3 regions of the Ciceribacter azotifigens genome follow, and region 1 is predicted to be linked to each of the others. Evidence: riboswitches for the same ligand, from Rfam matches in the RefSeq annotation. Region 1 holds a riboswitch; each other region holds the start of a gene.

Evidence for each region. Region 1 has a riboswitch for thiamine pyrophosphate ahead of thiD (bifunctional hydroxymethylpyrimidine kinase/phosphomethylpyrimidine kinase). Riboswitches for the same ligand answer to the same signal wherever they lie in the genome.
Region 2: it holds a riboswitch for thiamine pyrophosphate, as region 1 does, so the genes downstream of both, thiC (phosphomethylpyrimidine synthase ThiC) here and thiD (bifunctional hydroxymethylpyrimidine kinase/phosphomethylpyrimidine kinase) in region 1, are expected to answer to the same signal.
Region 3: it holds a riboswitch for thiamine pyrophosphate, as region 1 does, so the genes downstream of both, thiB (thiamine ABC transporter substrate binding subunit) here and thiD (bifunctional hydroxymethylpyrimidine kinase/phosphomethylpyrimidine kinase) in region 1, are expected to answer to the same signal.

The regions. Positions count from the first base shown of each region.
Region 1 covers NZ_JBLQTA010000003.1:209,904-217,536, reverse strand. Annotated here, with positions in the region: gene ACM6UT_RS06160 (Lrp/AsnC family transcriptional regulator) at 1-188, shown strand, start outside; gene dut (dUTP diphosphatase) at 185-655, opposite strand; gene ACM6UT_RS06150 (peptide chain release factor 3) at 747-2,330, shown strand; gene ACM6UT_RS06145 (LysE family translocator) at 2,335-2,946, opposite strand; gene ACM6UT_RS06140 (AraC family transcriptional regulator) at 3,029-3,829, opposite strand; TPP riboswitch at 3,958-4,055, shown strand; gene thiD (bifunctional hydroxymethylpyrimidine kinase/phosphomethylpyrimidine kinase) at 4,145-4,960, shown strand; gene ACM6UT_RS06130 (flavin reductase family protein) at 4,973-5,503, opposite strand; gene ACM6UT_RS06125 (GFA family protein) at 5,542-5,946, opposite strand; gene ACM6UT_RS06120 (pirin family protein) at 6,058-6,969, opposite strand; gene ACM6UT_RS06115 (class II glutamine amidotransferase) at 7,211-7,633, shown strand, end outside.
Region 2 covers NZ_JBLQTA010000015.1:64,523-72,155, reverse strand. Annotated here, with positions in the region: gene thiO (glycine oxidase ThiO) at 1-758, opposite strand, end outside; gene thiC (phosphomethylpyrimidine synthase ThiC) at 760-2,592, opposite strand; TPP riboswitch at 2,688-2,819, opposite strand; gene glgP (alpha-glucan family phosphorylase) at 3,001-5,514, shown strand; gene ACM6UT_RS18555 (CapA family protein) at 5,526-6,617, opposite strand; gene ACM6UT_RS18550 (hypothetical protein) at 6,770-7,027, shown strand; gene ACM6UT_RS18545 (HPF/RaiA family ribosome-associated protein) at 7,123-7,633, shown strand, end outside.
Region 3 covers NZ_JBLQTA010000026.1:5,306-12,938, forward strand. Annotated here, with positions in the region: gene ACM6UT_RS22235 (ABC transporter ATP-binding protein/permease) at 1-1,518, opposite strand, end outside; TPP riboswitch at 1,718-1,832, shown strand; gene thiB (thiamine ABC transporter substrate binding subunit) at 1,929-2,897, shown strand; gene thiP (thiamine/thiamine pyrophosphate ABC transporter permease ThiP) at 2,902-4,545, shown strand; gene ACM6UT_RS22250 (thiamine ABC transporter ATP-binding protein) at 4,529-5,245, shown strand; gene ACM6UT_RS22255 (M48 family metalloprotease) at 5,538-7,040, shown strand; gene ACM6UT_RS22260 (RNA polymerase factor sigma-32) at 7,063-7,633, opposite strand, start outside.

The DNA of each region.
Region 1 (7,633 bases):
TCCAGGAGACGCCGGAAATCACCGAAGCTGACAAGGTGACGGGTGACGACTGCTTCATCTGCCGCATGGCCCTGCGCAGCATGACCGATCTCGACCGTATACTCGACCGGATCGCGGAACGTGCGCAGACGAACACGGCCATGATCAAGTCCACGACCGTCAAGCGCCGGCTGCCGCCGGTCATCTAGAGGCCGGTCGAGCCGAAACCGCCTGCACCGCGCACGGTCGTGGAGGTCTCCGTGACTTCCGTGATGTGCACCTGCGTAACCGGTGCAATCACCATCTGGGCGATCCGCATGCCTCGGACGATCTCGAAAGCCTCCTCGCCGAGATTGATGAGCAGCACCTTCACCTCACCGCGATAGTCACTGTCGATGGTACCCGGCGTGTTGAGGCAAGTGACGCCGTTCTTTAAAGCGAGCCCCGACCGCGGACGTATCTGCGCCTCGAAGCCTTCGGGGATTTCCATGATGAAGCCGGTCGGTACCAGCGCCCGCTGGCCGGGCACAAGCGTCATAGGCGCGCTCTCGGTCACGGCCGCGCGCAGGTCCATGCCGGCGGCCCCCGCCGTCTCGTAGGAGGGCAGCGGGATGTCCTCGCCGTGGGCCAGACGGAGAAGCTTGAGGGTCGGACGAATGTCGTTGTGGATGTTCATGCCTCCATTACTTTGCGCGCGATCTGCCGAGGTCAATTGCAATGCCGGCCTTTAATCGCTAGATACGCGGCAATTCACAGGATTCACATTCATGGCTGAAACGCTTGCAGAGGCGGTATCCCGCCGCCGCACCTTCGCGATCATCGCGCACCCGGACGCCGGTAAGACGACGCTCACCGAAAAGCTGCTGCTGTTCGGCGGGGCGATCCAACTCGCCGGTGAAGTGAAGGCGAAGAAGGACCGCATCCAGACCCGTTCCGACTGGATGAAGATCGAGCGCGAGCGCGGCATCTCGGTCGTGACGTCGGTTATGACGTTCGAATACGACGGCAAGGTCTTCAACATCCTCGATACACCCGGTCACGAAGACTTCGCCGACGACACGTATCGCACCCTGACGGCAGTGGACGCCGCGGTCATGGTGATCGATGCCGCCAAGGGTATCGAGCCGCGGACGCTGAAACTCTTTGAAGTCTGCCGCATGCGCGACATCCCGATCATCACCTTCGTCAACAAGATGGACCGCGAAAGCCGCGATCCCTTCGAAATCCTCGACGAAGTGGAAGAGAAGCTGGCCCTCGACACCGCTCCGGTCACCTGGCCGGTCGGGCGGTCGAAAACGTTTTGCGGCTCCTATAATCTTGCGGACAATACTTTCCGCGGATCGGACACGCAGGTCGAGCCGCTGAAAGTCAACGGTCCGCAGAGCGTCGCCGAACACCTGCCGGAGAATGAACGGCAGGCTTTCATCGAGGAACTGGAACTTGCCCAGGAGGCCTGCCGGCCGTTCGACCGCAAGGCCTTTCTCGAAGGCCACCTGACGCCGGTCTTCTTCGGCTCGGCTCTACGCAATTTCGGTGTGCGCGATCTCATCAACGCGCTCGGCGCGTTCGCGCCGCCGCCGCGCGACCAGGTAGCGGACATCCGCACGGTGCACGCTGCCGAAGACCGGATGACGGCCTTCGTCTTCAAAATCCAGGCGAACATGGACCCGAACCATCGCGACCGCATCGCCTTTGCCCGCATCTGCTCTGGCAAGCTGGAGCGCGGCATGAAGGCGCGGCTGTCTCGCACGGGCAAGCAGATGGGTCTCACGGCGCCCCAGTTCTTCTTCGCCTCCCAGCGGCAGCTTGCCGACACCGCCTATGCAGGCGATGTCGTCGGCATTCCGAACCATGGCACGCTCCGCATCGGCGACACGCTGACCGAAGGGGAGCCTCTGGTCTTCCAGGGCGTGCCGAACTTCTCGCCGGAAATCCTGCGCCGTGTGCGGCTCGAGGACGCGATGAAGGCGAAGAAGCTGAAGGAGGCCCTGCAGCAGATGGCGGAAGAGGGCGTGGTGCAGCTCTTCCAGCCGGAAGACGGGTCGCCTGCAATCGTAGGCGTCGTCGGCGCACTGCAGCTCGACGTCCTGAAGGAGCGCCTTTCTGCGGAGTACGGCCTGCCGGTTTCCTTCGACATGCCGCGTTTCTCCGTCTGCCGCTGGATTTCTGCCGATCAGCCGGGCGAACTCGAAAAGTTCATGACCCAACAGCGCGGCAACATGTGCCGTGACCTCGACGGCGATCCGGTTTTCATGGCGCAGGACGCATTTTCGCTCCGCTACGAGGCGGAGCGGTACCCTGCCATCAAGATGGTCGCCATCAAGGAATATCACGTCGCCAAGGCGGCGTGAGTTCCTAACGGTCGGCGACCGCCAGGCGTAACCCGAGCGCTGCGAAAGCGCCGGCAAACGACCGGCGTAGCCACAACTGCAGCCTTGGTCGTGCGATGACGTGGCGCCGCGTGGCCGCGGAGAAGACGCCGTAGCCTATGAAGACCACGAAGGTCAGTCCCATGAAGACGCCGGCCAGTACCAGCATGTGCAGGGACGCGTTTGGGGTGTTCGCCGGAACGAATTGCGGCAGGAAGGCGAGAAAGAAAAGCGACAGCTTCGGATTGAGGATGTTGAGGAGCAGTCCGTCGAGGATGATCTTGCCTGCTCCGGAAGCCGCGCGGGTCGAGGTGACCTGTAGCACACCCTCGTCCCGCCATATGCCCCATGCCATGAGGAGCAGATAGGCGACGCCGAGATACTTGACGGCCTGGAAGGCGAGGGCGCTTGCGTGAAGGAGTGCGGCAAGGCCGGTGATGCTTGCCGCGACATGGGGGATGATGCCGAGCGTACAGCCGAAAGCGGCGATCACGCTCGCCCGCCAGCCGGCGCCAAGACCATAGGCGATCGTGTAGATGACGCCGGTGCCGGGCAAAAGGATGATGATCAGCGACGTCAGGAGGTATTCTGGGGTCATAGCGGCTCTCCTCTTTTGGGCTGGAGAGCGAAGCAGACACCGGAATGCGGCAGCGGGTCTTGAACAGAATTGCGGCTGGTTCTCAGTGCAGGGCCGCTGCATAGGCGCCGGGTGTTACCCCGTATCGCTGGACGAAGGCGCGGGTCATATGACTCTGATCGGCGAAGCCGCTTGCTGCTGCCGCCTCGGCGAGTGGCATGCTGTCGCCGATGAGGCGCCGTGCGACGTCGATCCGCCGCTGGATCTGATAGGCGTGCGGCGTGAAGCCGGTCTGCCGTACAAAGGCCCGAAGCAACTGAAACTTGCTGAGGCCGGCTTCCTGCGCCAATTCGCCGAGGGTCACCGGACGGGCGGGGTCGTCATCGAGCAGTCTTGCTGCGCGCCGGATGCCGGCACTCTTCGCTGCGACCGCCGTCGCGCGAGGCTGTAACATGGAGGCGACGAGTGCCAGAAATTCTGTCTCGCACGCGAGGTGCGCCCCGTCGTCTGCCGTGGCGGCGGCAAAGAACTGTCGAAAGCGCCCCGCGAGGCGGGCGTCCCGGATGACCGGATGCTCGAACTCGAACATCCCCCCGCCGCCCTCGGTGATCTCCAGTGTCGCGGCCGCTATCGTCTCGGGCAGGAGGTAGAGCATCTGCCAGAAACGACCGTGGTCGCCGATCGGCGCGCCGTCGTGCACCTCTCCGGGATTGACCGTGATGATGTCGCCTGGACCCGCCTCCACCACGCCGCGCCCGCTCAGGGACTTCTGCGCACCACGGCGAATGATCCCGATTCCGAAGGCGTCGTGGGTGTGGCGCAGGAAGCTGTGTCGCGTGTCGGCCATGACCGCGGTCACGCCGAAAAGCGCAGTGTTCGCAATTTCGAATCGGCCCTTACTCATGCGCGCGACGGCTCCGATGTGCTGCCTAGGTGGACTCTGCCAGCATCATGCAGAGTGCCAGCTTCGTCTTCCAGCGGCAACCGCCCTGCGACAGCCTGCGTGACAGCGGCGGCGATCTGTGCGACAGGAAGGCGAGACAGGGGCGTCCACCGGAAGGTTGGGCTGAGAAGAACCCTTTGAACCTGAACCAGATCATGCTGGCGGAGGGAGTCGTCCGGAGCCGAAGGTCGTTGGTGCCTGGTTCCGTGACCTTTCCGCACGGAAAGGCTGATGATGAGTGATCTTCGGAGCGCAGACAATACACCGCGGGCACCGGTGATCGCCAACGCCCTGTCCATTGCCGGTTCCGATCCGTCAGGCGGTGCCGGCATACAGGCGGATCTCAAGACGTTTTCGGCGCTGGGCGTGTACGGTATGGCCGTGGTAACCGCCCTGACGGCACAGAGCACGCGAGGCGTGACCGGCATACACGTCGTGCCGCCGGATTTCGTCGCGGAGCAAATCCGGGCCGTCTTCGCCGACATAAGGGTAAGTGCCGTGAAGATCGGCATGATCGCCGATGCGGCGATTGCAGGAGCCGTGGCCGACGTACTCGCGCGTCATGTCGATGTGCCTGTCGTTCTCGATCCGGTAATGATCGCCAAGGGTGGCGCGTCACTGCTGACGGATGATGCGATGACGGTCCTCAAAACACGGCTCTTGCCGCTGGCAACGATCGTCACGCCGAACCTGCCGGAGGCGGCGGCTCTTCTCGGAGAGCCAGAGGCCAGCAGTCGCGAGGAAATGGCAAATCAGGCGCTGCGGCTCGTGGCGCTTGGCGCGAACATGGCGTTGGTCAAAGGGGGGCACCTTCCTGGGGTGGACAGCCCGGATGTGCTCGCCTCTGCGGCGGGCCTCACCTGGTTCGAGGCGCCGCGCGTTGCGACCCGCAACACGCATGGCACCGGCTGCACGCTGTCGAGTGCGATCGCCGCCGAACTTGCGAAAGGAGTGCTGCCGCAAGACGCCGTCGCGGTGGCCAAGACCTATGTCGCTGGAGCGATCGATGCCGCGGATGTCTTGAACGTCGGCTCCGGGCACGGACCTGTGCACCACTTTCATGCGCTTTGGAAAAGCAAAGGCGCAGCATAATCGGCCAGACGGTCAAGGCATCTGCGAGTCGAGCGTGATTTCCTCGCCGTCGATGGCGAATGTGCCGTAGCCGCGATGGTGAATGGTTCGCGGTGCCGTTTGGGCGGGATCGTACCAGGCCTTCACCACCTCCAGCACGAAGAGATTGTAGCGTGGTACGAAACCCTGATCGACCACGCGGCATTCGAGGTTCGCGAAGCATTCGCCGATGAGCGGCGCACGCACCTCCTCGGCGGGCAGCGGCGTCAGGCCGATCGTCGCAAACTTGTCGGTGTCCCGACCGGAGCAATTCCCGACCGCTACGACCTTCTCGGCAAGCTCGACCGTCGGGATGGCGATCACACATTCGCCGGTCTGCTGGAGCGCATGAAAACTGTGGTCCGCCCCGCTGACGATGCACGCGATCATCGGCGGGGTAAATTCCATCATCATGTGCCAGGACATGGCCATGACGTTCGGGCGCTCGTTTTCCGAGGTCGTCAGGAGGACGACCGGGCCGGGCTCGATGAGCTGGTAGACCTTGGCAAGCGGAAATTCCTTCATAGCGGTCCTTCCCCTTTCAGCGAGTTTGTCCCTTGCCTTCAGTCCCGGTCCGTTCCGGGCAGGGCGCGGAGATCATGGACGAACGGCAATGACGAATGCAGCCAGAACTGTCGGCTCGGCATCAGTTGCCGGCGCTGGCGGATCGTGCCGATGCGAATGCCGATCCGGGCGTCGCTTGCATCGCTACTGGCGCGGTAGATCGGCGAGCCGCATTTCGGGCAGAAGTATTGCACACTAACCGCACCACTGTCGCCGACCTTTGTGTAGGCTTTCGGCGCATTGCTGCGAAGGGAGAAACGGTCGCGAGTTGCCGCAACCGTGACACGGTAGGCGCTTCCTGTCAGCGACTGGCAGTCGGTGCAGTGGCAGATCGAGACCTGGGTGGGGTCGATGTCAGCCTCGTACCGCACGTAACCGCAGTGACATTGTCCATCGATATGCATCGGCGCGCCTCCTTCGGGTTCTTCTATGGAACCTAGGGCGGATCGCAGCAGTGTCGAATGTGTTATCCGACGGCGCCGGGCGTGGAGCCCGGCGCCGTCCTCCGCTGAAGCCTAGTGATCGGCCTTGATGAAGGTGCCGTTCTGCAGGTCACGCATTGCCTGCATCAGTTCCTCGCGCGTGTTCATGACGATCGGTCCGTGCCAGGCGACCGGCTCCCGGATCGGCTTGCCGGTGACGAGAAGGAAGCGGATGCCGTCCTCGCCGGCCTGTACCGTGACCTCGTCTCCGGTGTCGAAGACGACGAGGGTACGATTGCCGGAAAGATCCCGGATGTTGAGTTCCTGGCCTTGGTACTCTTTCTCGACCTTTACGCCGAAAGGCTTGGAGGCTTCGCGGAATGTACCGGAGCCGGCGAAGATATAGGCGAATGCGGACCGATAGGTATCGACCGGGAAGCTCTTCCGTTTGCCCGGCGGAACCGAGATGTCGAGATAGACGGGTTCGGCCGCGATGCCGTCGACGGGACCAGTCTTGCCCCAGAAGTCTCCGGTGATGACGCGGACCGCGGTGCCGTCGTCGTCAATGATCACGGGAATGTCCGCGCTCTTGATGTCCTGATAGCGCGGCGCGGTCATTTTCAGCGACGACGGCAGGTTCGCCCAGAGCTGGAAACCGTGCATTCTGCCGGCGAAATCGCCTTTCGGCATCTCCTGGTGCATGATGCCGCTTCCCGCCGTCATCCACTGCACGTCACCGGCACCGAGCAGGCCCTGATTGCCGAGACTGTCGCCATGCTCGACCGTGCCGGCTAGGACATAGGTGATCGTCTCGATGCCGCGATGAGGGTGCCAGGGAAAGCCGCGGATGTAATCCGACGGATTGTCATTGCGGAAATCGTCCATCATCAGGAAGGGATCGGTCATCGACGGATCGCCGAAGCCGAAGACGCGATGCAATTTGACACCGGCCCCTTCCATCGTGGGCGTGGCGCGACTTTCATGTTTCACAGGTCGAATGGACATTGGATTGCTCCTTCCGAGCGGAATTTCAGTTGCCCCCAATATAGGGAAATACGGCGGGCGGCGAAGGCCGTTCGCCGGAACGCAGTGTTCACAGAACGCAATCCTCCGGCGCAAAATGTGATCGCGCCGGCCAGTCAAAATTCGGCCGCGAATGGGCTATTTAGCTTTCGTTATCCAATTAAGGCAAAAATAGTTAATCCCTTGCCGCCATTGGCGGAACGCATCCGGAGTCTATTGCAGCATGTGTCGCTGGGCAGCCTATCGCGGTCAACCGATCTATCTTGAAGAGCTCGTCACCTCGCCCGCGCATTCCCTCATCGAGCAGTCCCACTGCGCGACCCGCGCGAAAACGGCGACCAATGCGGACGGTTTCGGCATTGCCTGGTACGGAGATCGTCCGGAACCCGGTCGGTTCCGCGATGTCTTGCCGGCCTGGTCGGACTGCAATCTGAAGAGCATGGCACGGCAGATCCGTTCGCGGCTCTTTCTGGCGCATGTCCGCGCGGCGACGCATGGTTCCACGCGTCGGGACAATTGCCATCCCTTCGTCTGTGACACCTGGTCCTTTATGCACAACGGCCAGATCGACCACTTCGATCGTCTGCGTCGGTCGATGGAATCGATGCTGGACGACGAACATTTCAATGCACGCGTCGGCACGACC
Region 2 (7,633 bases), on a different contig from region 1:
TTGAGGAACTCCATCACCGAGCGTGCGGTGATCGGGCCGTCGTCGTCCGTCTCGATCATCGTCGCCCCGACCATGAAGCGATGATCCTCGCGCGGCACGATGTAGAGGGGGTGGCGGGGATGAAGCAGGCGAACCGGCCGCGAAAGGGTGATCTCCGCGGTTTCGAGGAAGAGCATCTCGCCGCGCACACCGCGCAGTCCCGGCGTCGAGCCGATCGCCGCCGCGCCGGTGCATTCGACGACCGCCGAATAGGCCGTCTCCGTCGGCGCTTCGGTGCTGCCGAGATGAAAGCGCACGCCTTTCTCGACCAGCGCCTCGTAGAGCCCGGTCATAGCCTTGCGCGGGTCGAGATGGGCTTCTTCGGGGAAGAACAGCGCGCGATCGAAGCGCCCGGCGAGATCCGGTTCGAGTTCACCGATCGCGTTGCTGCCGACCCATTCGTATCCCCGTGTGCGGGAGGCGAAGCGGTCGAGTTCGACGCTGTCACGGCCGGCGGCGATGACCAGGGTGCCCTTGCGGGCTACTTCGCCGGGGACGGCCTCGGCCCACCAGTCGGCGGAGGAAAGGCCGAGCGTGAGCAAGGCCTCCTCGGCCGCCTCGCGTTCGCAGTACGGGGCGAGCATGCCGCCGGCATAGGTGGAGGCACCCGTGCCGACGTTCTCGGCGGCATCCATCACCTCGACGGCGATGCCGCGACGGGACAGTTCGAAGGCGGCGGTGAGGCCGGCAACGCCGGCCCCCTTGATCAAAACCGTCATCTCACTCTCCCGGCTGCGTTTCCGCCGCATTGGCGACCGGCATATAGAGATCGCCGCCTTGGCGGTACTTCGCCGCCATGGCTTCCAGCCCTTCCTTCTGTGCCTCTGCCCTAAGGTCATGGGAGATGCGCATGGAGCAGAACTTTGGACCGCACATGGAGCAGAAGTGGGCGACCTTGTGCGCCTCCTTCGGCAGGGTCTCGTCGTGCATCGAGCGCGCGGTATCGGGATCGAGGGAGAGATTGAACTGGTCCTCCCAGCGGAATTCGAAGCGGGCGCGCGACAGCGCGTCGTCGCGGACCTGCGCGGCGGGGTGGCCCTTGGCGAGGTCGGCGGCGTGGGCGGCGATCTTGTAGGTGATGACGCCCACCTTCACGTCGTTGCGGTCGGGGAGACCCAGATGCTCCTTGGGCGTGACGTAGCAGAGCATGGCGGTGCCGAACCAGCCGATCATCGCCGCACCGATGCCGGAGGTGATGTGGTCGTAGCCCGGGGCGATGTCGGTTGTGAGCGGCCCGAGCGTGTAGAACGGCGCCTCGCCGCAGGTCTTCAGTTGCTTGTCCATGTTCTCCTTGATCTTGTGCATGGGGACATGGCCGGGGCCTTCGATCATCACCTGGCAATCCTTCGCCCAGGCGATTTGCGTGAGTTCGCCCAGCGTCTCCAGTTCGGCGAACTGTGCGGCGTCGTTGGCGTCGGCGATCGAGCCGGGGCGCAGACCGTCGCCGAGCGAGAAGGAGACGTCGTAGGCGCGGCAGATGTCGCAGATTTCTTCGAAATGCTCGTAGAGGAAGCTCTCCCTGTCGTGATGCAGGCACCACTTCGCCATGATCGAACCGCCGCGGGACACGATCCCGGTCACGCGGTTGACCGTGAGCGGGATGTAGTGGAGCCGGACACCGGCATGGATGGTGAAATAGTCGACGCCCTGTTCCGCCTGCTCGATCAGCGTGTCGCGGTAGAGCTCCCAGGTCAGGTCCTCGGCGATGCCGCCGACCTTTTCGAGCGCCTGGTAGAGCGGCACGGTACCGATCGGCACCGGCGAATTGCGGACGATCCACTCGCGGATGTTGTGGATGTTGCGGCCGGTGGAGAGGTCCATCACGGTGTCGGCGCCCCAGCGGATTGCCCAGACCATTTTCTCGACCTCTTCCTCCATCGAGGAGGTGACGGCAGAGTTGCCGATGTTGGCGTTGATCTTCACGAGGAAGTTCCGGCCGATGATCATCGGCTCGCTTTCCGGGTGGTTGATGTTGGCGGGGATGATCGCCCGGCCGGCGGCGATCTCCTGGCGAACGAATTCCGGTGTCACATGATCTGGGATGTGCGCGCCGAAGCTTTCGCCATCCCGGGCAAGCACTTCTTTGGCCGCCTTGCGGCCGAGGTTTTCGCGGATGGCGACGAATTCCATTTCCGGCGTGATAATGCCGGCGCGCGCATAGGCGAGCTGCGTCACGGCCTTGCCGTTCTCCGCGCGCGAGGGCGTGTTGCGGACCGGAAATTCCGGCACCAGCCGCTCACCGGAGGCAAAGCCGTTGTCTTCCGGCAGCACATGCCGGCCGGCATAGGTTTCGACATCGCCGCGCGCGGCGATCCAGCGCTCGCGCAGGCGCGGCAGTCCGGCCTTGATGTCGATCGTCGCGGAGGGATCCGTGTAGGGCCCGGAGGAGTCGTAGAGGACGACGGGCGGCTCGCCGGAGGTCGGATGCAGGGCGACCTCGCGCATCGGCACGCGGATGTCGCCGTGCTGCTCTCCTTCGATGTGGATCTTGCGCGAGGCGGGCAGGGGACCGGTCGTCACCTGCGGTATCGGTCTGGTTGCGGCAATGTTCATGGTTGAGGCTCCAAGGTTTGACGTTTGGAGACCCAGTTCCAGTGTTGGAATGATGGAAAAACGCTCGGCACAGATCCCGGACCGGGATTCCCGCAACGCCAGCGCTCGCACCGTCCCTACGCCAGTATGAACTGGATCAGGTTCAACGGGTCACTGCGCTGCTTGCCCTTGTCAGGGATCGCCCAGCAGTATCTCAGCCCCTTGGCGGGACCCCCCTGGTGAATGGGCGAATGCTAAGGCGGTATGCCGCGCATTGTCAATCGGCAAGCGCGGAGGCCCACCGGATGTCGTATGCGGAACCTTCGATTTCAACGGGATAGCCGAATCCCTGAATGCTGCTAGAATTCCCTGTCGGGTCAGCCGCGCCGACGCGGTGATCGACCGACCGCCTTCGACGCGGAGGGACGAGTGCTGACTGAGACCGAATTCAATCAGGGCTTCGATGCGCTGCGGGAGCTCGCCCTCGACATCCGCTGGTCTTGGAACCATGCAACGGATGCCATCTGGCAGGCGCTCGACGCGGAGATGTGGGCGCTCTCGCGCAATCCGTGGACGATCCTGCGGAGCGTCTCCCGCGACCGCATCCGGGCACTTCTCTCCGACCGGGCGTTCTCTGCAAACCTGGCCGCACAGCTTGCAGAATCGCGCCGGCTGCGGCTGGCGCCGGGGTGGTTCCAGGAGGCTCATCCGGGCAGTGGGCTGCGGACGGTCGCCTATTTCAGCGCCGAGTTCATGCTCGACGAGGCGCTGCCGATCTATTCCGGCGGTCTCGGCAATGTCGCGGGCGACCAGCTGAAGGCCGCGAGTGACCTCGGCGTTCCGGTGGTCGGGGTGGGGCTTCTCTACGCGCGAGGCTATTTCCGCCAGTCGATTACGCCGGACGGACGGCAGGAGGCGCTCTATCCCGTCAACGAGCCGGAGCAGTTGCCGCTCAGGCCGCTGCGCGAACCGAGCGGCGAATGGCTGCGGCTGGAGCTGGAACTGCCCGGCTACAGGCTCTGGGCCAGAACCTGGGAAGTGCAGGTGGGGCGCACACGGCTCTTCCTCCTCGACCTCAATGATCCGGCCAATCCACCCGCCTACCGCTGCGTCACCGGCGAACTTTACGGAGAGGGCCCGGAAACGCGCCTGAAACAGGAGATGCTGCTCGGCATCGGCGGGTGGCGGCTCCTGAGGGCAATCGGTCTCGATCCCGAGATCTGCCACATGAACGACGGCCATGCGGCCTTCGCGGCTCTGGAGCGGGCGCGCTTCTTCATGCAGGACCATGGGGTTCCTTTCGCCCAGGCGCTGCTTGCCACGCGCGCCGGCAATCTCTTCACGACGCACACGGCGGTTGCCGAGGGGGTCGACCGGTTTCCTCCCGAGATGATCGTCCGCTTCTTCCGCCACTACGCCGAGCGGAAGCTTGGGCTCTCTCTCGACGAATTCCTGGCGCTCGGGCGATCCGATCCGCAGAATGCCGCCGAGCCGTTCAACATGGCCTATCTCGCGGTGCGGGCGAGCGGCGCGGTCAATGCCGTCAGCGCCCTCCACGAAGATGTGAGCAAGGTCCTGCTGCAACCGCTCTTTCCCCGCTGGCCGGCAAGCGAGGTTCCGGTCGGGCACGTGACCAACGGCATCCACGTGCCGACCTGGGATTCGTCGGAGGCCGACGCATTCTGGACGGAGGTGACCGGCAAGGAGCGGTGGCGCGGCGATCTCGCGGGGCACGAGGCGGCGATACGCGATGTGCCGGCAGCGCGGATCTGGCAGCTGCGGGCGGCGGGACGCGCGCAGCTGGTCGCAAAGGTGCGGGACTGTTGCTGCCGTCAACTGGCGGAGGATGGCACTCCCTCGGGCGAGATCGAGGAGGCGCGCGCGATCTTCGATCCCGACGCCCTGACGCTCGGCTTCGCTCGGCGGTTTGCCACCTATAAGCGTCCTGATCTCCTGCTCTCCGACGAGGAACGCCTGCTGCGCCTTCTTGCCGATACGCGCCGGCCGGTACAGCTCGTCGTTGCCGGCAAGGCGCATCCGCGGGATGCCGCCGGACAGGCGCTCATCAAGCGATGGATCGACTTCGCCAGGCGGGCGGAGGTTCGCTCACGGGTCGTCTTCCTGCGTGACTACGATATGCAGCTCGCTCAGGTGCTGGTGCAAGGGGTGGACGTCTGGATCAACACGCCCCGCCGTCCGTGGGAGGCGAGCGGGACGAGCGGGATGAAGATCCTCGTCAATGGCGGGCTCAATCTCTCCGAAATCGACGGCTGGTGGGCGGAAGCTTTCACTCCGGAGGTCGGCTGGGCAATTGGTGATGGTGCCGAGCACCAGGATTTTGCCGATCTCGACCGGCGTGAGGCGGCAGAGCTCTACGAGCACCTCGAGCGCGACATCGTTCCGGAATTTTACGAACGCGATGCCTCGGGCGTCCCGCTGCGCTGGGTCGATCGCATCCGCGAAAGCATGGCGCGGCTGACCCCGCACTTTTCTGCCAACAGGGTTGTGCGGGAATATACCGAGGACATCTATCTGCCCGGTGCTCGGGCCTTTGCCGCACGCTCGGCGGATGGCGGCGACCTCGCGCATGCGCTCTGCCGGTGGAAGACTGAGCTCCGCCGTTGCTGGCCGCATGTTCATTTCGGCGATGTCCGCTCGAACTCGTCCGAGAACGAGCATATCTTCTCTGCCGAGGTCTATCTCGACGACCTTCCAGCCGAGTCTGTTCGCGTCGAGCTCTATGCCGACGCGACGGCAGCGTGGCCCGTTTTCACGGCGGTCATGGATCGCGCCCCGCCGGCCGCGACCTCGGGCGGCTGGAATCTCTATTCGGTCCGTGCGCCGGCAGATCGGCCGGTGTCGGATTTCACAGCACGGATCATCCCCTTCCATCCCGACCTCGCCGTGCCTCTCGAGGTCAACGAGATTCTGTGGCAGCGCTGAGGCGCGTCCGGTCACGGAAGGAACGTCAGCGAACTCCGGTCGCTTGTTTGGACCCGGTGCCCGAAGTGTTGGCATTCCCGGTCGAGCCGCGCCGCCAGCCACTCGACGTCTTCCGCCGACGCGCGTTCGAGGCGGAATTTCCGCAGGCGGTAGGGCAGGGCTTCCAGTGCGCGCAGCCCGTGCGCGATATCGTAGTCCAGCACATAGCCGAGCACGAGTTCCGGGCGGTATTCCTCGTTGCCGCCGATGCCTTCGTAATCGTTGATGAAGTCGCCGCAGCCGTAGAGGATCGGTCGCCCCCGATGGATTTCGATTGCGATCGGATGGTGCGACGAGTGTCCGTGTAGGATATCGACGTTCGCCTCCTCGATGACCCGATGAGCGAAGGCGCGATGCGCCTCGGCGATGCCGTAGCCCCAGTTGGGGCCCCAGTGGAGCGAGAGCAGAGCGGTGTCGCCCGGCCTCCGCCAGGCGGCGATCTCGCCTGCGACCTGTGCGGCGCTCTCCGGGCCGGGGCCGTTCAGCAGATTGACGCCGGGGCGGTGCCTTCCTGTTGCCCAGGTGAGCGGCGCGCCGCTCGACGGAAAGGCATAGGCGAAGACGAGGAGCCTGCCGTCTGCGCCGCGATCGAGAATGGTCGGCCGTTTGGTGGCTTCTTCGTCCATGCCGGCGCCCGTGATCGTGATCTTCGCCTCCTGCAGGCTGAACAACGTGTCCGTCATTCCCACCGTTCCCCAGTCGCCGATGTGGTTGTTGGCGAGCACGCAGCAGTCGATGCCGGCGGCGGTGAGACAGGTCACGTTTGCGGGATGCATGCGGTAGTTTATGCCCTTCGGTTCAGGGCTTCCGCGGTCGGTCACGCTGGTCTCGAGATTGACGATGCGGACGTCGGGCTTTCGCTCCTCGATATCCGCGAGCGCGTCGCCCCAGATATAGTCGGGCGGGACGGCTCGCGGGATCGGTCCCGATCTCTGCTCGGCGAGCCCGACATAGCCGAGCGCAGAGCGCATATAGGGCTCGTGGATCTCAGGGTCGCAATGGCGTGGCATGATCTGGTCGATCCCGCGCCCGGTCATCACATCGCCGCAGAGGAAAAGCCTCATTTCCAGGTTCCCGAGTGGACTGCCGCCTTGCAAAACAGTAAATTTTAGAAATCATGCAGATATTGACGGGGGTCGACTTGACCTTGATCAATACGTCGATGCGCAAACGGCGCTTCCATTCTAGTCAACGTGGTTGAGAAAGGAATGCCGACATGGTGTCACAATCACAGCTCACCAGCAGCGACATCCGCCGCGTCTGCGGCAACCTCCCCGATTGGAAGATCACGGAAATACTTGCCTGCGGCGGCGATATCGCAGCGCTCGAACAGGCCAAGGTATGGTCGATGGGCGACGACGAGACGACGCCCGAACGAAATCTGCCGCCCGAGAGCGCGGCTGCAAAGATCCTGGATGTGCTTCTTGCCGAAGAAGAACAGGATGAATGGGAGGCTGGGCGCGGCCCGGATTGACGGCCCGTCCATCGGGGCCGGTCACCTGCCGGGGTGGCCTCAGCCTGTCGCGGCTCTGCCGCCATCGTACCGGCAACAGCGTCTGGAGAACAGTTATGGAAGTCACACCCCGCGTCACGTTCCGAGGCATGGACCATTCGGAAGCGGTCGAAGCTGCCGTGCACGAAAGGATCGAGCGCCTCGGGCGCTTTCACGACCACATCACGTCCTGCAGCGTCTTGATCGAGGCTCCGCACAGGCACAGCCAGAAGGGTAAGATCTACCACGTCCGGGTCAATATCAACGTCCCCGGCCGCGAGATTGTCGTCGGCCGCGAGGCGGAGGAGAACCATGCTCACGAAGACGTTCTCGTCGCGATCCGCGACAGTTTCGACGCGGCACAGCGCCAGCTTGAGGACGTTGTCCGCAAGATGACCTCCTATCGGGTGAAGGAGCATCCGGTCGCGATGCGGGGAACTGTCGCCCGCGTCGTCCCGGACGAGGGCTTCGGCTTCATCCTCGGCGCAGACGGCCGGGAATACTTTTTCCGGCGCGAGAGCATGACTACCGAAAACTGGGGCGCGCTGGGCGAAGGGGCCAAGGTTCGCTTTGTCGAGCATGACGGCG
Region 3 (7,633 bases), on a different contig from region 1:
TCGGGCATGCTCATCGAGGGACTTCGTGAGCTCGTGAAGGCCGACACGTGTCAGCGCCGCAGCGATCTCCTCATCGGAGAATGCCGAAGCCGCGGCCGGAAACAGCAGGGCGTCACGTAGCGGTCCTTCGGGCAGATAGTCCAGTTGCGGAACGAAGAGAATTTCCTGTTCCGGAAGGTCTATCGATCCGCTTCCCCACGGCCAGAGTCCGGCGAGAGCATCGAAGAGCAGCTTCCGATTGATGCCCTGGTCGCCGTTGATCATGACCCTTTCGCCAACGTTGATGACGGGATCCGGTTCGCGCAGGCGAAAGGCGTGTTCGCAGCTGTTGCCGTTCGGCTTTGCGCAGATCGTCACGCTCCGGAAAGCAAGCTGTTCCGCTGTGCCGCGCTCCAGCAGGACTTCGCTTCCCTCGGGGCGGAAATCATCCATGTCGACGAGCGCTGCCCTGAAACTCATTACGCGCAGCAGGGTCGCCTTCCAGTCTGCGATGGAGTCGAAATTATTGACGTACCAGCGCAGCGCCGAGTGGACCTGGTTGAAGGCGGCTGCCGACATCATCAATTCACCGAAGCTCATGGTCCCGGCGAAATAGGCCGGAGACGCGATCAAAGTCGGGACAACGAGCGCGAGCCAGCCGAAGCCGGCGGTAACCCAGGTCAGATTGGTGAGCGCCATTGCGAGCTGACGGATCAGCGCTACAACGTCATCGATCTTGGAATGGATACGCTGGCGCTGGTTCTCCTCGCCGCGTGCAAGTGCGATCGCTTCGAGATTCTCGTTCGTGCGCATCAGCGAGAAGCGCAGGTCTGCTTCGCGGGCATACCGTTCGGCATTGATGCGCGTGAGTCGAAAGCCGACGAGATTGCTGGCCAGTGAGGCGATGCTTGCATAGAAGATTGCTCCCCAAACCATATATCCGGGGATTGAGAAGCTCGTATCGCCGACGTGAAAAACGAAGCCGCTCGACAGTTGCCAAAGCACGCCGATGAAGCTGACGAGCAAGATCGTTGCCTGGACGAGGCCGATCGTCAGCGAGGTGGTCATTTCGGAAAGCTTGCGGGCATCTTCATGCAGCCGCTGGTCCGGGTTGACACCAAGGGGGCTTGAAAGCGAAAGCCGATACGCTCGCCGGTCGGTCAGCCATTGGTCGACAATATCGCGCGACAAACCTTCTCGCATGTAGAGCGCCGCCGTCTGATTGAGCCAGGTCTGCACGACGTTGAGCAACAGAAGGAAGCCGGCGATATATGCAAAGTTCTCCAACTGGACGATGAATTCCGGCAGGTCGCGGCGTTCCAGCGAATTGTAGAAAGGCGCATTCCATCGGTTCAGAAGGATCTGGCCGTAGGCCGTGAGGAGAATGATCGTCAGCAAGGCCGCCGAAACGAGAAGGATCCGATTGCGCACCGGCGACTCCCAGAAGGATGCCGCCGCGATCGCAATCTGCCGCTTGAAGCCGATCTCATAGGTCGGCTCGGCGGCTCCGGATCGTCCTTGTGGCTCTGCATTGGTCATGAGTCAGGCTCTTCCGCACACCAGATGGCCGGATGGTACAGGCCAGGCACTTGCCGATCGGTTGATAAGCTGATTGCTGTGGCATGAAAAAGGCGGAAAGGGCAAGCTTCCGGCAGATTGCCCTCATTGAACGCCGAGACAATCCGGCCGGGCAAGCCATCGTGTGCTTGCGTGACACGAGATGCCGCGCTATTCCTGCCTTGCTCTAACGGGGTGCCAAAAGGCTCTTAACGACCTGATGGCTGAGAGGTGAACACCAACCCGCGGAACCTGATCCGGCTCGAACCGGCGGAGGGATTAGACGCGTAACAGACGCCTTTTCCCGGAAAACAACACGAAGGAGGGCGCCTATGCGAACCATGATATCCGTTCTTTCCGGTCGCGCGCATATAGCTGCGGCGGCAATTGTGATGCTGTCGTCCGTTTCCGCCTCGGCAGCCGACAAGACGTTGACGATTTATACCTACGAGAGCTTCATTTCCGAATGGGGCCCGGGCCCGAAGGTCAAGGAAGCTTTCGAGAAAACCTGCGAATGCCGTGTGGATTTTGTCGGCGTGGCGGATGGCGTTGCTCTGTTGACGCGTCTGAAACTGGAAGGCGATACGAGCAAGGCCGACCTCGTTCTCGGGCTCGACACCAATCTCGTCGCGGAGGCGAAACAGACCGGCTTTTTCGACGTGCATGGGATCGACACCTCGGCAGTCAAGGTTCCCGGCGGCTTCACCGACGACACCTTCGTTCCGTATGATTATGGTCATTTCGCAGTCGTTTACGACACACAGACGTTGAAGATGCCTCCGAAGAGCATGAAGGAACTCGTGGAGGGGGATCCTTCCCAGAAGATCGTGATCGAGGACCCCCGAACGTCGACGCCCGGACTTGGTTTATTGCTCTGGGTGAAATCGATCTATGGCGATGAGGCACCGGCCGCCTGGCAGAAGCTGAGAGGGCGCATCCTGACTGTGACGCCGGGCTGGTCGGAAGCCTACGGCCTGTTCACCAAGGGTGAGGTGCCGATGGTGCTCTCCTACACGACGTCGCCCGCTTACCACATGGTCGCCGAGGAAACCGACCGTTACCAGGCCGCGGCCTTCTCCGAAGGCCATTACATCCAGATCGAAGTCGCCGGCCTGCTCAAGAATGCGCCGCAGAAGGACCTTGCGCGCGAGTTTCTCAAGTTCATGCTGAGCCCAGGGTTCCAGGATACCATTCCGACGAACAACTGGATGATGCCTGCCGCACCGACATCGGAGCCGCTGCCGGAGGCATTCGCAAAGCTGGTCAATCCATCCAAGACGTTCCTGATGTCGCCGGAGGAGGTCGCGGCCAACCGGAAGGCGTGGATCGACGAGTGGCTCGCAGCAATGACGCTCAAGTAACGATATGCTGGGAAGACGGCAGCGTTTGACGGGTTTCCTTGGCGGGGCGTTCAGTCTTGCCGCCATCGGAACGTTTGTCGGTGTCGCCGTCCTGGCGCTGCTCGGCTATCGCGGGGGCAGGGGCTTCACAGTTCTTTTCTCCGATCCACTGCTCCTGTCCGTGCTGCGCTTTACCCTGTTGCAGGCGGCACTCTCGACGGCACTCTCGGTTATGCTGGCGATTCCGATTGCAAGAGCGCTCGCTCGCCAGACGCGTTTTCCCGGACGCATGTGGGTAATCCGGCTCATGGCGGTGCCGATGGGGCTTCCTGTTCTGATCGGCGCTCTTGGGCTGATCGGCATCTGGGGGCGGCAGGGACTGCTCAACGATGGGCTGCTGTTCCTTGGCAAGGCGGAGCCGGTCAGCATTTATGGCCTCGGTGGCATCTTGCTCGCGCACGTCTTCTTCAATCTGCCGCTTGCAGCACGGTTGATGCTTGCCGGACTCGAGCGCTTGCCGTCCGAATATTGGTTGATGAGCGCGACGCTTGGCATGAAGCCACGGGCGATCTTCCGCTTCATCGAATGGCCTGCGCTCCGCCCGCTTATCCCCGGCATCGCCGGCCTCGTCTTCATGCTTTGTGCCACCAGCTTCACGCTTGTGCTCATTCTCGGGGGAGGTCCCGCCGCGACGACTCTCGAAGTGGCGATCTACCAAGCCCTTCGGTTCGATTTCGATCCGGAACGGGCGGTCTCGCTTGCCTTCTTGCAGATCGCCGTTACGGCCCTGGTCCTGGTGGCGATGGCACTTTTTCCTGCTCCGCGGGAATATGGGCAGACTCTTGGACGCGCATCACGACGGTTCGACGGCGAGAGCCTCACGGCGCGTCTTTCAGACGGCGCCGCGCTCGTCGTCGTCGTGTTGTTTCTCGCTCTTCCGCTCGGTTCAGTCGCGGTTTCGGGGCTAAGGGCCGATCTATTCAAGCTTTTGACCGAGGCGGCATTCTTGCGGGCTGCAGCGACAAGCCTGGCAATCGCACTCGGCTCGGCGTTATCGGCACTCTTGCTTGCGCTGGCGACAATCCACGCGCAAACGGTGATCAGTCTTTTGCAGCGTCCTTCGCTGGCCATGAGAGGCATCTCGATATTGCTGTCGGGCGTGTCGTCTCTCGTATTGTTGGTCCCGACGATCGTGCTCGCCACGGGCTGGTTCATGGCTTTGAGATCGACGGGGGATATCGCCAGTTTTGCACCGGTGGTCGTCGTCGGGATCAACGCGTTGATGTCCCTGCCTTTCGTCATGCGGGTCGTGGCGCCCGCACTGGAAATCCATCGCGCCGCAACAGGACGCCTGGTTCTGAGCCTGGGTATCCATGGATTTTCCAAGCTGCGACTAATCGACTGGCCGCTTCTCAAGAAGCCGTTGCTGACAGCCCTTTCCTTCGCCATGGCGCTCTCACTCGGTGATCTGGGGGCGGTGGCCCTTTTCGGTTCGGAGAAAATCACGACATTGCCGTGGTTGATTTACAGTCGTATGGGGCACTACCGCACCAACGACGCCGACGGACTCGCCCTGATTCTCGGTATGATCTGCTTGCTTCTAACCCTCGCCGGAACCACCGGCGTCCAGCCGCGGAAGGACGAGGCCGAGAATGCCGAACGAATCTGATGCCGTTGTCCTCGACAATGTCCAACTCCGGCTCGGAGCGCAGGAGTTTTCGTTCGACTGCAGAATTCCCAAGGGAGCGATTACTGCCGTTGCCGGACCCTCCGGTTCGGGAAAGTCGACCTTGCTTAACCTAATCGCCGGGTTCGAGACACCGACGCGCGGTCGACTGTTGATCGAAGGAGAGGATATGCGTGGCCTCCTGCCGTCTGATCGGCCGGTTTCGCTCGTCTTTCAGGACAACAATCTTTTCGCTCACCTTGATCTGTTCACGAACGTCGGGCTCGGAATCAACCCGGCTCTCCATCTCGGAGCGAGGGAACGGGAGATGGTATCGACGGCATTGAAGCGCGTTGGTCTCGAGGGTTTCGAGCGCCGTCGCCCTTCGACACTTTCAGGGGGCGAGCGTCAGCGTGCCGCTTTTGCAAGAGCGCTCGTGCGGCGCAAACCGGTGCTGCTTCTAGACGAGCCCTTCGCGGCCCTGGATCCGGGATTGCGATCGGCGATGGCGGATCTTCTTGAAGATCTGCATCGCGAAACGCGCAACACGGTGGTGATTATCACCCACGATGCGGACGAGGTGGCGCGCCTTGCGGAGCACGTGCTCTTCGTCGACCGGGGACGAATTTCCTTCGCCGGTCCGGTCAACGTGTTTCTCGAGCGCCGCGATATCGAAGCCGTCAGAGCGTTTCTCGGTGGGTGAGGCTGAGTGTTGCATCTGGGTTCCGTCGCCATAATTTGGACGTGTCCCAGTGGCATTCGCAGCTCGGATGATGCATTTTCCGCGTACATGCCTCGGTATCGTCTTACCGGAGAAGGCTCCTTTTCCTATATGCTGGTTGTGGTTGCCGGTTGAATGATGTTGTTTCGGGCATATCGAAGACACGAAGAACACGCAGCTGGTGATGACAGTGGAGGGCGGCAGTCATTGATGCCGGCCGCTCGTATTGAAGGAAGGTAGCCCGGGCAGAATGCCAGCTCCGACGGACAGACACATGTGGGCGCTTGGTCCCTTTGCGAGTACGCGGGGAGTGCGGGGGGCATTGAATCTGCTCGCAGCAGTTTCGTTGACTGCATTGCTGTCATCGTGCCAGTCGCTGTTCGAACAGGCTTATGTCGCGGATGTCTCCCCTTCGAACACCCCACAGATCGTTGAAGAGGTTCAAAAGGGTGATCCGCGGGCCCAAATGGGCGCGCGCGAACATCCACGGATCGTCGCAAGCTATGGCGGCGAGTATCACGACGAGAAGACGGAGAAACTGGTCGCGCGTATTGCGGGCGCGCTGACTGCTGTTTCGGAGAACCCGAACCAGTCCTACCGGATCACGATCCTCAACTCGCCGGCAATCAACGCCTTTGCACTGCCCGGTGGATATCTTTACGTGACGCGTGGCCTGCTTGCGCTTGCGAACGACGCATCGGAGGTCGCAGCCGTTCTCTCGCACGAGATGGCACATGTCACCGCCAATCACGGGATCGAGCGCCAGCGCCGTGAAGAGGCGGAGGTCATCGCCAGCCGCGTGGTAGCGGAGGTTCTTTCGAGTGACCTTGCCGGGAAGCAGGCCTTGGCGCGCGGAAAGCTCCGCCTAGCGGCGTTTTCGCGCCAGCAGGAGTTGCAGGCGGATGTCATCGGCGTGCGAACATTGGGCGAGGCCGGGTATGATCCCTATGCTGCCGCGCGTTTCCTCGATTCGATGGCGGCCTACAGTCACTTCACCTCGGTCGACCCCTATTCGGACCAGAGCCTCGACTTTTTGTCGAGCCACCCAAATGCCCCGCAGCGCGTGGAGTTGGCCCGCCGTCATGCGCGCGCCTTCGGGCCCGAGGGAACACACGGCGAGACGGGGCGTGACTATTACCTACAGGGAATCGACGGCCTGCTCTATGGCGACAGCCCGCAGGAGGGCTATGTCCGCGGGCAGACGTTCCTGCACGCAGGGCTCGGCATCCGCTTCGACGTTCCGGATGGCTTTCAGATCGACAACAAGGTCGAAGCGGTATTGGCAACAGGCCCGGGCGACGTCGCAATCCGCTTCGACGGGATCGCCGACAGCGATCACCGCAGCCTTTCCAACTACATTTCGAGCGGGTGGGTCACAGGACTTCTTCCCGAGACAATTCAGGCGATTACCGTAAATGGCATCGAAGCGGCTACTGCCAGGGCCTCCGCAGAACGGTGGGATTTCGACGTCACTGTCATCCGGATCGGTCCGCAGATCTTTCGCTTTCTGACCGCGGTGCCGAAAGGCAGCCCGAACCTGGAGCCGACGGCGAACAAACTACGGTCGAGCTTCCGTCGGATTACCCGACAGGAGGCCGCGTCGCTGAAGCCGCTGCGTGTTCGGGTCATTACTGTTGGCCAAGGCGATACGATCGGCTCACTTGCGGCGCGAATGATGGGTACAGAACGGAAGCTCGAATTGTTCAAGTTGATCAACGCACTCAATACGGGGGCGACGCTCGCGCCCGGAAGCCGGGTTAAGATCATCTCGGAGTGACGTGCGGCCGAGCCGCGACTTGTCATGTGGCAAGTTCGCGAAGCTCGCCGGTGGTGGGGCCACAACTGCTCAGGGCCGTCTTCAGCTTTTCCATTGCGCGAGTTTCGATCTGGCGCACCCTTTCCTTGGAAATGCCGAGTTCGACGCCGAGCTCTTCGAGCGTTGCACCATCTTCAGAGAGGCGGCGTGCCCGAATGATCCGGGTTTCACGATCGTTCAGTCGCTCCATGGCGCATTTGAGCCATTTCGACCAGCGTTCGCCGTCGATCTTGCCGCGCGCTTGCTCGTCGGGCGGGAGTTCCTCGCTCTCCAGCATTTCGAGCTGTTCGATGCCCTGTCCATTCTTGCCCATGATAGGCGTCTGCAGGGAGGCGTCGTTCCCGGCCAGACGGGCGTCCATCGACTGGACATCAGCCACGCTGACGCCAAGCGTGGCGGCGATCTGCTGATGAATGGCTTGATCGGTCAGGTGGCTGTCAGTCTGGGCCAGCTTCGCACGAAGCCTGCGGAGATTGAAGAACAGCGCTTTCTGGGATGAACTCGTTCCGCCTCTGACAATCGACCAGTTGCGGAGAATGTAGTCTTGCATCGAG